3 regions of the Streptomyces sp. NPDC088730 genome follow, and region 1 is predicted to be linked to each of the others. Evidence: riboswitches for the same ligand, from Rfam matches in the RefSeq annotation. Region 1 holds a riboswitch; each other region holds the start of a gene.
The links. A riboswitch is a leader RNA that binds a small molecule or an ion and turns the genes downstream of it on or off. The one in region 1 is predicted to bind cyclic di-AMP.
Positions count from the first base shown of each region.

Region 2: linked by a shared signal. The riboswitch ahead of ACIP89_RS10970 (NlpC/P60 family protein) and the one ahead of ACIP89_RS06980 (M23 family metallopeptidase) in region 1 are both predicted to bind cyclic di-AMP.
Region 3: linked by a shared signal. The riboswitch ahead of ACIP89_RS26800 (M23 family metallopeptidase) and the one ahead of ACIP89_RS06980 (M23 family metallopeptidase) in region 1 are both predicted to bind cyclic di-AMP.

Region 1 covers NZ_JBIVLK010000002.1:23,032-26,299, forward strand. The annotation lists gene ACIP89_RS06975 (aldo/keto reductase) at 1-502, opposite strand, end outside; gene ACIP89_RS06980 (M23 family metallopeptidase) at 718-1,917, opposite strand; cyclic di-AMP (ydaO/yuaA leader) riboswitch at 1,929-2,082, opposite strand; gene ACIP89_RS06985 (PP2C family protein-serine/threonine phosphatase) at 2,389-3,268, opposite strand, start outside.
Region 2 covers NZ_JBIVLK010000002.1:906,357-909,624, forward strand. The annotation lists gene ACIP89_RS10970 (NlpC/P60 family protein) at 62-1,261, opposite strand; cyclic di-AMP (ydaO/yuaA leader) riboswitch at 1,260-1,424, opposite strand; gene pcrA (DNA helicase PcrA) at 1,680-3,268, shown strand, end outside.
Region 3 covers NZ_JBIVLK010000010.1:140,888-144,155, forward strand. The annotation lists gene ACIP89_RS26795 (GntR family transcriptional regulator) at 1-418, opposite strand, end outside; gene ACIP89_RS26800 (M23 family metallopeptidase) at 641-1,453, opposite strand; cyclic di-AMP (ydaO/yuaA leader) riboswitch at 1,466-1,632, opposite strand; gene ACIP89_RS26805 (M16 family metallopeptidase) at 1,844-3,226, opposite strand; gene ACIP89_RS26810 (M16 family metallopeptidase) at 3,253-3,268, opposite strand, start outside.

The DNA.
Region 1 (3,268 bases):
AGTCCAGCGAGGCGCGGAGCCGCGCCGGGCTGATGTTGGAGGCGGCGATCTCGCGGACCTTGCCCTCCTTCACCAGCTGGTCGAGAGCGGTGATGATCTCCTCGACGGGGACGGTCTCGTCGTCGTGGTGCGTGTAGTAGAGGTCGATGTAGTCCGTACCGAGCCGGCGCAGCGACTCCTCGGCCCCGGCCCTGATGGTGGCGGCGGCGAGCCCCTTGTACTCGGGGTGGGAGCCGACCTTGGTGGCCAGGACGACGTCGGAGCGGTTGCCCCGAGCGGCGAACCACTTACCGATGAGGGTCTCCGACTCGCCGCCCACGTTGCCGGGGATCCAGGAGGAGTACGTGTCGGCCGTGTCCACGAAGTTGCCCCCGCCCGCCGTGTACGCGTCGAGGACGGCGAAGGACTGCGCCTCGTCGGCGGTCCAGCCGAAGACGTTGCCGCCGAGGGAGAGCGTGGAGACCTGGAGGCCGGAGGAACCGAGCTTGTGAAGAGAAGTCATGGATGGAGCAACCCACCGCACGGCACGCGCTATTCCATGGCCGCTACAGCTACACCCGTATGCCCCAGCCAGAACCGGCAGGACCAGCAGGACCAGCAGAACGGGCAAGACCAGCAGAACTATCAGGACCGGCCAGGAGCCGGGACCGGCAGCCCTGACGTCGGGGGGTGAGCGTCAGGACTGCCGGGGTTCCGTGGACACGGACTTCGGTGGGCTCAGACCGTCAGGCCACGGGCGCGCAGCCACGGCATCGGATCGATGCCGGTGCCGTCCGGGGTGTGGACCTCAAGGTGGAGGTGCGGGCCGGTCACGTTGCCGGTCGCGCCCACGCGTCCGATGGTGTCCCCGGTGGTGACCTGCTGGCCGACGCCGACGCCGATCGAGGACTGGTGGCAGAACCACAGCTCCGTGCCGTCCTCAAGCTCCAGGACCGTGCGGTAGCCGTACGCGCCGGACCAGCCGGCGGACTTGATGGTGCCGCTGTGGATGGCCTTGATCGGGGTACCGGTCGGCGCCGCGAAGTCGAGGCCCGTGTGGTAGCCGGAGGACCACATCGAACCGGCCTCGCCGAAGGTCGAGGTGATCGTGTACGAGGAGGTGGGGATGGCGTAGCTGGCGGCGAGCTTCGCGAGCCGTACCGCTTCCGCCTTCTTCTTCGCCTCCTCCGCGGCCTTCTTCTTAGCGGCGGCGGCCTTGGCCTCCGCCGCGTCCTGCTGCTTCTTCGCCTCTGCGGCCGCCTTCTCCGCCGCGGCCTTCTCCTCGGCCGCCCTGGCCTCGGCGTCGGCGGAGTCCTGCTGCTGCTCGGCCTGCTGGAGGATGCGGGCGCGGAGCGCCTCGCCGGCGTCCGTCGTGCCCTGCTCGGCCTCTGTGGTGGTGATGCCGGCCGTCGTCAGCGGGGCGGCGGCGGTCACGACCTCGGCCTTCTCCGCCTCGGACTCACCCGAGAACAACGCGCCGACGCCAGGAAGGGACTTGGCCTCGGGAAGTTTGTCGGAGATGGCGTCGGGAAGAGAGATAGACACGGGCGGCTTGCTCTGGGCGGAGGCCATGCCACCCGCGCCGACGGCGGCGATGACACCGACGCCGAGAACGGTGGAGCTGCGGGCGAGGCCGTTGCGCTGCTTGGCGACGCGGTGCTTGCCGCGCACGGGGCGGATGGACTCCTCCGTGGGGTTCCATTCCTCCCACGCCCTGCCGGATTCGGCCTCCTCGGCGCGGAGGCCGGTGCCGAACTCACTCCCGAACTCGCTGCCCCGATCGGTTCCGTAAGCGGTTCCGTAGTCGGCCCCGTGACCGGTTCCGTAAGCGGTTCCGTGGTTGGCGCCGTAAGCGGCACCGGGCCCGGGTCCAAAGTCGTTTCCGTGTTCGGGTGCGAACCAGGAGGGGGCTTCGGGGGCAGGCTTGTTGGACGCCACTGGGGCGCGCTCCTTTCCTTCCTTCTCGCCTACCGGGTTAGCTGACGGGTTCGGAGCAGGAAGGTCTCCTACGGGTCCCTCCGCCTCTCAACGAGACAGAGATGCCCGATTCACCCCATGTAGGTGGTTCCCCGGTTCCCTTGCGGAATTCGGCGCTCGCGCACGGTGCCGCCACTGACGGCGGCTGGGACAACCGCGCTGCGTTATCGAACGTTAATAGACACACGGGCCCGATTCCAAGCCGTTCCCACTGATCGTTCCGATCCTTGGCCTGGACTTTACGGGACACAACCGGGTGGAATCGGGCGAGTTGAACAACCCTCAACCGTTAGCCGTTTTCTGACGTTGCGTCAAATGTTATGCGGAGGGATTCCTTACGGTTACGCACGGTGGCATCGACCGCGCCTCTCCCCCACATCCATCCGCACTCCCCCGCGTCCGGCCCCTCGCCTTCACCGGCTTCACCCGCCTTCACCCGGCTCCGCCGTCCAGGCCCACGATCTTCACGGTCGTACGCCGGTCCGGCTGCCCCTCGGTCGGGCGCACGACCGCGAGCAGGGCCATGTCGTCGGTCGTCACCCCACCGGTGTGCAGCCGTACGTCATCGGTCAGCGCCGACAGCAGCTCCTCGGGCCCCGGGAAGATCCGTCCGCGCAGCCGCTCGGCCGGGTCGTAGAAGACCCCGTCGGCATCACGGGCCTCGGAGAGGCCGTCCGTATAAAGGAGCAGCGTCGACCCGGCGGGCAGCTCCCACTCGTCGGAGCGGTCCGGCCACACACCCAGGTCCATCCCCAGGGGCAGCGCGGGCAGCGTGGGCCGCAGCTGCTCCAGCGCCCCGTCCGAGTGCAGCAGCAGCGGTTCGGGATGGCCGCGGTTGACGACGCGCACCCTGCTGGAGCCCTGCGGGATCTCCGCCAGCGCGGCGGTGACGAAACCCTCCACCGCGTCGAGCCCGCCGCGCCTGCTCGATTCCCGCGCCAGCGCACGCTCCAGCCGCTGGGCCACCCCCTCCAGTGACCGCTCCTGCTCGGCGGCCTCCCGGAACGCCCCGATGATCACCGCCACCGCCTCCACCGCGTCCAGGCCCTTGCCGCGCACGTCCCCGACCACCAGCCGTACCCCGTACGGGGTGTCCGTGACCGAGAACAGGTCACCGCCGACGAACTCGTCCGCCTGCGCCGCCTCGTACCGCGCGGCCACGTACAGCCCGCCGATCCGGTCGGACGGTGTCGGCAGCACCGCGCGCATGGCGGTCGCCGCGATGACCCGGGCGGAGGCCAGCTGCTCGTTGCTGCGCCGTACGACCCCGTTGATGAAGACCGCGAGGACCGAGACGGTGAGGACGGTGAGC
Region 2 (3,268 bases), 880 kb from region 1:
CCGGCGGGTCAGGGCCGGACAGGCCCTGGGGTCTGTCCGGCGGATCGTGGTCGGACAGGCCCTAGCCGGGGCGGACGCTCCCGTAGATCGGCATGTAGTAGATCGACTCCTCGCGCACATCGGCCCCCGGCTTCGGCGCGTGGATCATCATGCCGTCGCCCTTGTAGATCCCGACGTGGCTGATGTCGTCGTAGAAGAAGACCAGGTCACCGGGTTGAAGGTCCGCCGTGGCGATCCGGCTGCCGACGTTCACCTGGTCCCAGGTGGTCCGGGGAATGGTGACGCCCGCGGCCTTCCAGGCCGCCTGGGTCAGCCCCGAGCAGTCGTACGAGGACGGGCCGGTCGCCCCCCAGACGTACGGCTTGCCGATCTGGGCCCTGGCGAACGCGAGGACCTTCCCGGCCCGCGTCGTCGCCCCGCTGTCCGAACCGGAGCCGGAGTCAGAGCCGGAACCGGTGCCTGTACCCGTACCCGTACCCGTGCTCTTACCGGAGCCTGTGCCGCTCCCGCTCCCGCTGCCGGCCTCCTCGGCCTTGCGGTCGGCCTCCGCCTTCGCGGCCGCCTGCTTCTTCGCCAGCTCCTCGGCCTTGCGCGCGGCCTCGGCCTTCTTCTTCTCCTCCAGCTCGGCCAGCCGCGCCTTCTCCTGCGCGGTCAGCTTCGACAGCAGGGTGCGCGCCTCGGCCAGCTTGTTCTGCACGTTCTGCTTGCTGGTGCGCAGCTTCGTCTGCGAAGCGGTGAGCGTCTCCAGGCTCGTCACCGCCTCGGCCCGCTTCTTCGACGCCTCTGCCTGCTTCGTACGGAAGTCGGTGACGGCCTGCTGCTGGTTCGCGGCCATCCGGTTCATCAGGTGGGTCTGGTCGAAGAACGACTGCGGGTCGTTGGCCAGGAAGAAGGTGGCGGTCGGCGCGAGCGCGCCGTCGCGGTACTGGGCGGCCGCGTAGTTCCCGAGCGTCCGGCGGGCGTCGTTCAGCTTGTCGGCCCGCTTCGCGATGTCGTCCAGCAGCCCGTCCACCTTGGTGCGCTGCGCGGCGGACGCCTCTTTCGCCTGGTCGTAGTGCTGGGTCGCGGTCCCCGCTTGCCGGTAGAGGTCGTCGACCTTCTTCTGGACTTCCTCGATGCTGGGCTTCGGGGCCGGGGCCGCCAGCGCGCTCTGCGTGGACAGCAGGGTCACGGAGGCGAGTGCGGCCGTCGTGAATCCGATGGCGGGCGTGGTGCTGCGCACCCGTGGGCGCGGTTTGCGATGCGATGCCAAGACCGGCATTTCCTTCCGTGGACCGCCTACCGGGTTAGCTGTCGGGTTCGGGCGGAACGGAAGGCTGCCCTACGGTCCTGGTGGGGGTTGCGGACCGATTCACCCCGGTGCTGCGCGTGGGTCCCCGGTTCCGGACCCCGTACGGGAGGCCCGGATTCGGCGTGGACGCCCGCTCGGCGTGGTTCGCCTCTGGGGGTACGGCCGTCCGAACGAGCACGCTAGCCAACTCATGGTGCCGCTGTGAAGGTTGATGTTCGATATGCCCGATACATTTCCGTGACCTTGCGGAGCCCGTGCCGCCCGGCCGGGCGCGGCGCGTCATTTTCCTACGCACGGTGGTCCGGACATCGCCGTGTGTGGCTCCGGAAGTACGGGTTCTGCCATGCGGGCCCGTGGTGTCAGTAGGGCCGCCTAGACTCGGACAGCGATGAGCAGCCTCTTTGACGACAGTTTCCTGGCCGGCCTCCAGCACTCGGAGGAAGGGCCCCCGCCGCCCCCCGAGGACTCCGCACCCGAAGCGGTGCCGGAGGACCTCTTCGGGGGCGTGTTCGACGGGCCCCCGCCGCCCCGCGACGCGTACTACCGCGACGGGGCCCACCGTCCGGTCATCGACGCCGCCGCGCTGCTCGACGGGCTGAACACCGAGCAGCGGGCCGCCGTCGTGCACGCGGGATCCCCGCTGCTCATCGTCGCCGGGGCCGGTTCGGGCAAGACCCGGGTGCTGACCCACCGCATCGCCCACCTGCTGGCCGAGCGCGGGGTGCACCCCGGCCAGATCCTGGCGATCACCTTCACCAACAAGGCCGCCGGCGAGATGAAGGAGCGCGTCGAACAGCTCGTCGGGCCCCGCGCCAACGCCATGTGGGTCATGACCTTCCACAGCGCGTGCGTCCGGATCCTGCGCCGCGAGTCGAAGAAGCTCGGCTTCACCTCCTCGTTCTCGATCTACGACGCGGCGGACTCCAAGCGGCTGATGGCCCTGGTCTGCCGCGATCTCGACCTCGACCCGAAGCGCTTCCCGCCGAAGTCGTTCACGGCCAAGGTGTCGAACCTGAAGAACGAGCTGATCGACGAGGAGACCTTCGCGGGCCAGGCCGCGGACGGCTTCGAGAAGACCCTCGCCCAGGCCTACGCGATGTACCAGTCCCGGCTGCGCGAGGCCAACGCGCTCGACTTCGACGACATCATCATGACGACGGTGCACCTGCTCCAGGCCTTCCCCGACGTCGCAGAGCACTACCGCCGCCGCTTCCAGCACGTCCTGGTCGACGAGTACCAGGACACCAACCACGCCCAGTACACGCTCGTACGGGAGCTGGTCGGCCCGGCCGGTGCGGCCGACGCCCCCGGCGAACTGTGCGTCGTCGGTGACGCCGACCAGTCGATCTACGCCTTCCGGGGTGCGACGATCCGCAACATCCTCCAGTTCGAGGAGGACTACCCGGACGCGACCACGATCCTGCTGGAGCAGAACTACCGCTCCACCCAGACGATCCTGTCCGCCGCCAACGCCGTCATCGAGCGCAACGAGAGCCGCCGCCCGAAGAACCTCTGGACCAACGCCGGCTCCGGCACCCGGATCACCGGCTACGTCGCGGACACCGAGCACGACGAGGCCCAGTTCGTCGCGGACGAGATCGACCGGCTGACCGACGCGGGCGACGCCAAGGCGGGCGACGTCGCGATCTTCTACCGGACGAACGCGCAGTCCCGTGTCTTCGAGGAGATCTTCATCCGGGTCGGCCTGCCCTACAAGGTCGTCGGCGGGGTGCGCTTCTACGAGCGCAAGGAGGTCCGGGACGTCCTGGCCTACCTCCGGGTCCTGTCCAACCCCGAGGACACCGTCCCGCTGCGCCGCATCCTGAACGTGCCCAAGCGCGGTATCGGGGACCGGGCGGAGGCGATGATCGACGCCCTGTCGATGCGCGAGAAGATCACCTTCCCGCAGGCGCTGCGCCGCGTCGACGAGGCGTACGGCATGGCCGCCCGTTCCGCCAACGCCGTCAAGCGGTTCAA
Region 3 (3,268 bases), on a different contig from region 1:
TGCCGGAGGCCTGGGCGAGGGTCTCGTGGAACCAGCCGCCCAGTGAGCGCAGGTCCTCGCCCTCACCCCGGCGGGCCCGCTCCTGGCCCAGCCTGACCAGGCCGCGCAACACCTTGAGGTGGGCGTCGGTGCGGCGCTGGGCGGCACGGGCCGCACCGAGCGGTTCCAGCAGCATCCGGACCTCAAGCAGGTCCGCCGCCTCCTGCTCGTCGGGCTCTGCGACGCAGGCCCCGGCATGCCTGCGGGTGACCACGAAGCCCTCGGACTCCAGGGTGCGCAGCGCTTCACGCACCGGGACGCGGGAAACCCCGTAACGGCGTGCGAGCACTTCCTCGGTGAGCCGGCTGCCGCGTTCGAAGACACCGGAGACGATGTCGTCACGGATTGCCGTGCATACCGAATGCGCCGGAATGCGCATGTCCGAACCTCCGCCTTAATCCCCGCGAAACGCGGCCGATCGACGCCTGTCCTGTGACTCTATTGCAATGCGGACGCATTTCCGATGCCGGGCGGAAATTCATGAATATCTTTTGGCCGCGGACGGGTTCGGGGAAGGGGTGCCGCGCCGCGGTCCGGCGGCCGGGTACGGCCGAAGGCCCCGGCGGGTCGCCGGGGCCTTCGGTGGGGTGCTCAGCGTCGGTCAGACGGTGACGCCGTGGGCGCGCAGATAGGCGACCGGGTCCATGTCGGAGCCGTACGACGGGGTGGTGCGGGCCTCGAAGTGGAGGTGCGGGCCGGTGGTGTTGCCGGTGGCGCCGGAGAGGCCGATCCGCTGCCCCTGGCCGACGCTCTGGCCGACGGAGACGGCGATCGAGGAGAGGTGGCCGTACTGGGTGTACGTGCCGTCCGTCATCCGGAGCACGATGTTGTTGCCGTACGCGCCGCCCCAGCCGGCCTCGACGACCGTACCGGCGCCGACGGCGACGACGGAGCTGCCGGACGCGGCGTGGAAGTCGATGCCGGAGTGACTGCCGGAGGACCACAGGGAGCCGCTGGACTTGTAGCCGGTGCTCACGTAAGAACCCGCGACGGGCAGCTGGAAGGTGCCCAGCCGGGCGCGCTCGGCGGAGCGGGCGGCACGCGCCTCGCTCTCGCGGGCCTCCCTGGCCTTGGCTGCGGCCCTGGCCTTCTTCGCCTTCGCCTCGGCCTTCTTCTTCGCGTCGGCCTTGGCCTTCGCCTTCGCCTTGGCCTTCGCCTCGGCGGCGGCGTCGGCCTGGTGCCGCTGTGCGTCCGCCTGGGCGTCGATCCGGTCGGCCAGGTCGCCCTCGATGGCGACGATCTGGGAGAGGCCGGTGTCGGCGGCGGGGGCCTCGGTGTCCGCGGCGAGCGCCGGGGAGGCCAGGGAACCGATGACACCGGTGGTCGCCAGGGTCGCGATACCGACGGCCTTCGCGCCGCGACGCGTCAGACGGCTCGGGGCACGGTGCTTCCCCGTGGCACGGGTGAACGCCATGAAGTGGCTGGTCCTTTCCTTCCTTCTCGCCTACCGGGTTAGCTGACGGGTTCGGAGCAGGAAGGTCTCCTACGGAGTCCCGGCCTCGTGGAGGCACGGACATCCGATTCACCCCAGGGACTGCACGGGTCCCCGGCTCCCCGGGCTCGCGCCTGACGGGGACTCGGCGATGACTGCCCGGTACGTCGCGGATGCGGCATACGAGTGACGGACAGCCGGGCCGACGCTAAACGGGGGCACTTCCCCGCACCAAACGGACAGGCGGTTTTGTAGCGCATCCCACAGGGCAGACAGGCAACCTCTCCACCAAAGGGGACAAAAGGGAAGGCCCTGGCGGCGGACGGCCCGCCAGGGCCTCGCTCCCGCCCCGCTGCCGGGGACGGTGGCAGATCAGCCGGTGACGACCGAGACCTCTCCGATGCCGAGAGCCGCGACGGGCTCCTTGATCTGCGCGGCGTCCCCGACCAGGACCGTGACCAGCCGGTCCTGCGGGAAGGCGTTGACCACGGCAGCCGTCGCCTCCACCGTGCCGGTCTCGGCCAGGCGCGCGTACAGCTGCGCCTGGTAGTCGTCCGCGAGGTGCTGCTCGACCTGGTCCGCGAGGGTGCCCGCGACGGAGGCGGCCGTCTCGAACTTCAGCGGTGCCACGCCCACGAGGTTCTGCACGGCCGTCTCGCGCTCGGCGTCCGTCAGGCCCTCCGCGGCCAGGGTCCGGAGCACCTTCCACAGGTCTTCCAGCGCCGGTCCGGTGGACTCCGTGTCCACCGAGCCGCTGATGGCGAGCATCGCGGCGCCGGTCGCCCCCGAGGCGGAGTCCGGGGCCGAGGAGCGCAGCACCTGGGCGAAGGCGCGCACGCCGTACGTGTAGCCCTTCTCCTCACGCAGCACCCGGTCGAGCCGGGAGGTCAGCGTGCCGCCCAGGCAGTACGTGCCGAGCACCTGGGCCGGCCAGACGCTGTCGTGCCGGTCGGCGCCGATCCGGCCGATCAGCAGCTGGGTCTGCACCGCTCCGGGGCGGTCCACGATGACCACCCGGCCGGTGTCGTCGGCGGTGATCGGCGGGACCGGCCGGGACGCGGCGGTGTTGCCCGACCAGTCGCCCAGGGTGTCGGAGAGCAGGGCGTCCAGGTCGATGCCGGTGAGGTCGCCGACGACCACGGCGGTCGCGGTGGACGGGCGGACGTGGGCGTCGTAGAAGGCTCGCACGGCCGCGGAGTCGATCCGCTCGACGGTCTTCTCGGTGCCCTGGCGCGGGCGCGACATGCGGGCCGTGGCCGGGAAGAGCTCCTTGGAGAGCTGCTTGGCCGCGCGCCGCGCGGGGTTCGCCTGCTCGTGCGGGATCTCGTCGAGCCGGTTGTTCACCAGCCGCTCGATCTCGCTGTCCGAGAAGGCCGGTGCCCGCAGCGCCTCCGCGACCAGGCCGAGCGCCTTGGCCAGCCGGGAGGCGGGAACCTCCAGGGAGACCCGGACACCGGGGTGGTCGGCGTGGGCGTCCAGGGTGGCGCCGCACCGCTCCAGCTCGGCGGCGAACTCCTCCGCGCTGTGCTTGTCGGTGCCCTCCGACAGGGCGCGCGACATGATCGTGGCCACCCCGTCCAGACCCTCGGGTTCGGCGTCGAGCGGGGCTTCGAGGAAGACCTCGACGGCGACGACCTGCTGGCCGGGGCGGTGGCAGCGCAGCACCGTGAGGCCGTTGGGCAGGGCACCGCGCTCGGGCGCGGGGAAGGCCCAGGGCCTGGCCGTCCCGGGGGCGGGCTGGGGGTGGTACTCCATCGAAACTCCAGTCACGGCAGCGTCGCTCACTTGTCCGCCCCT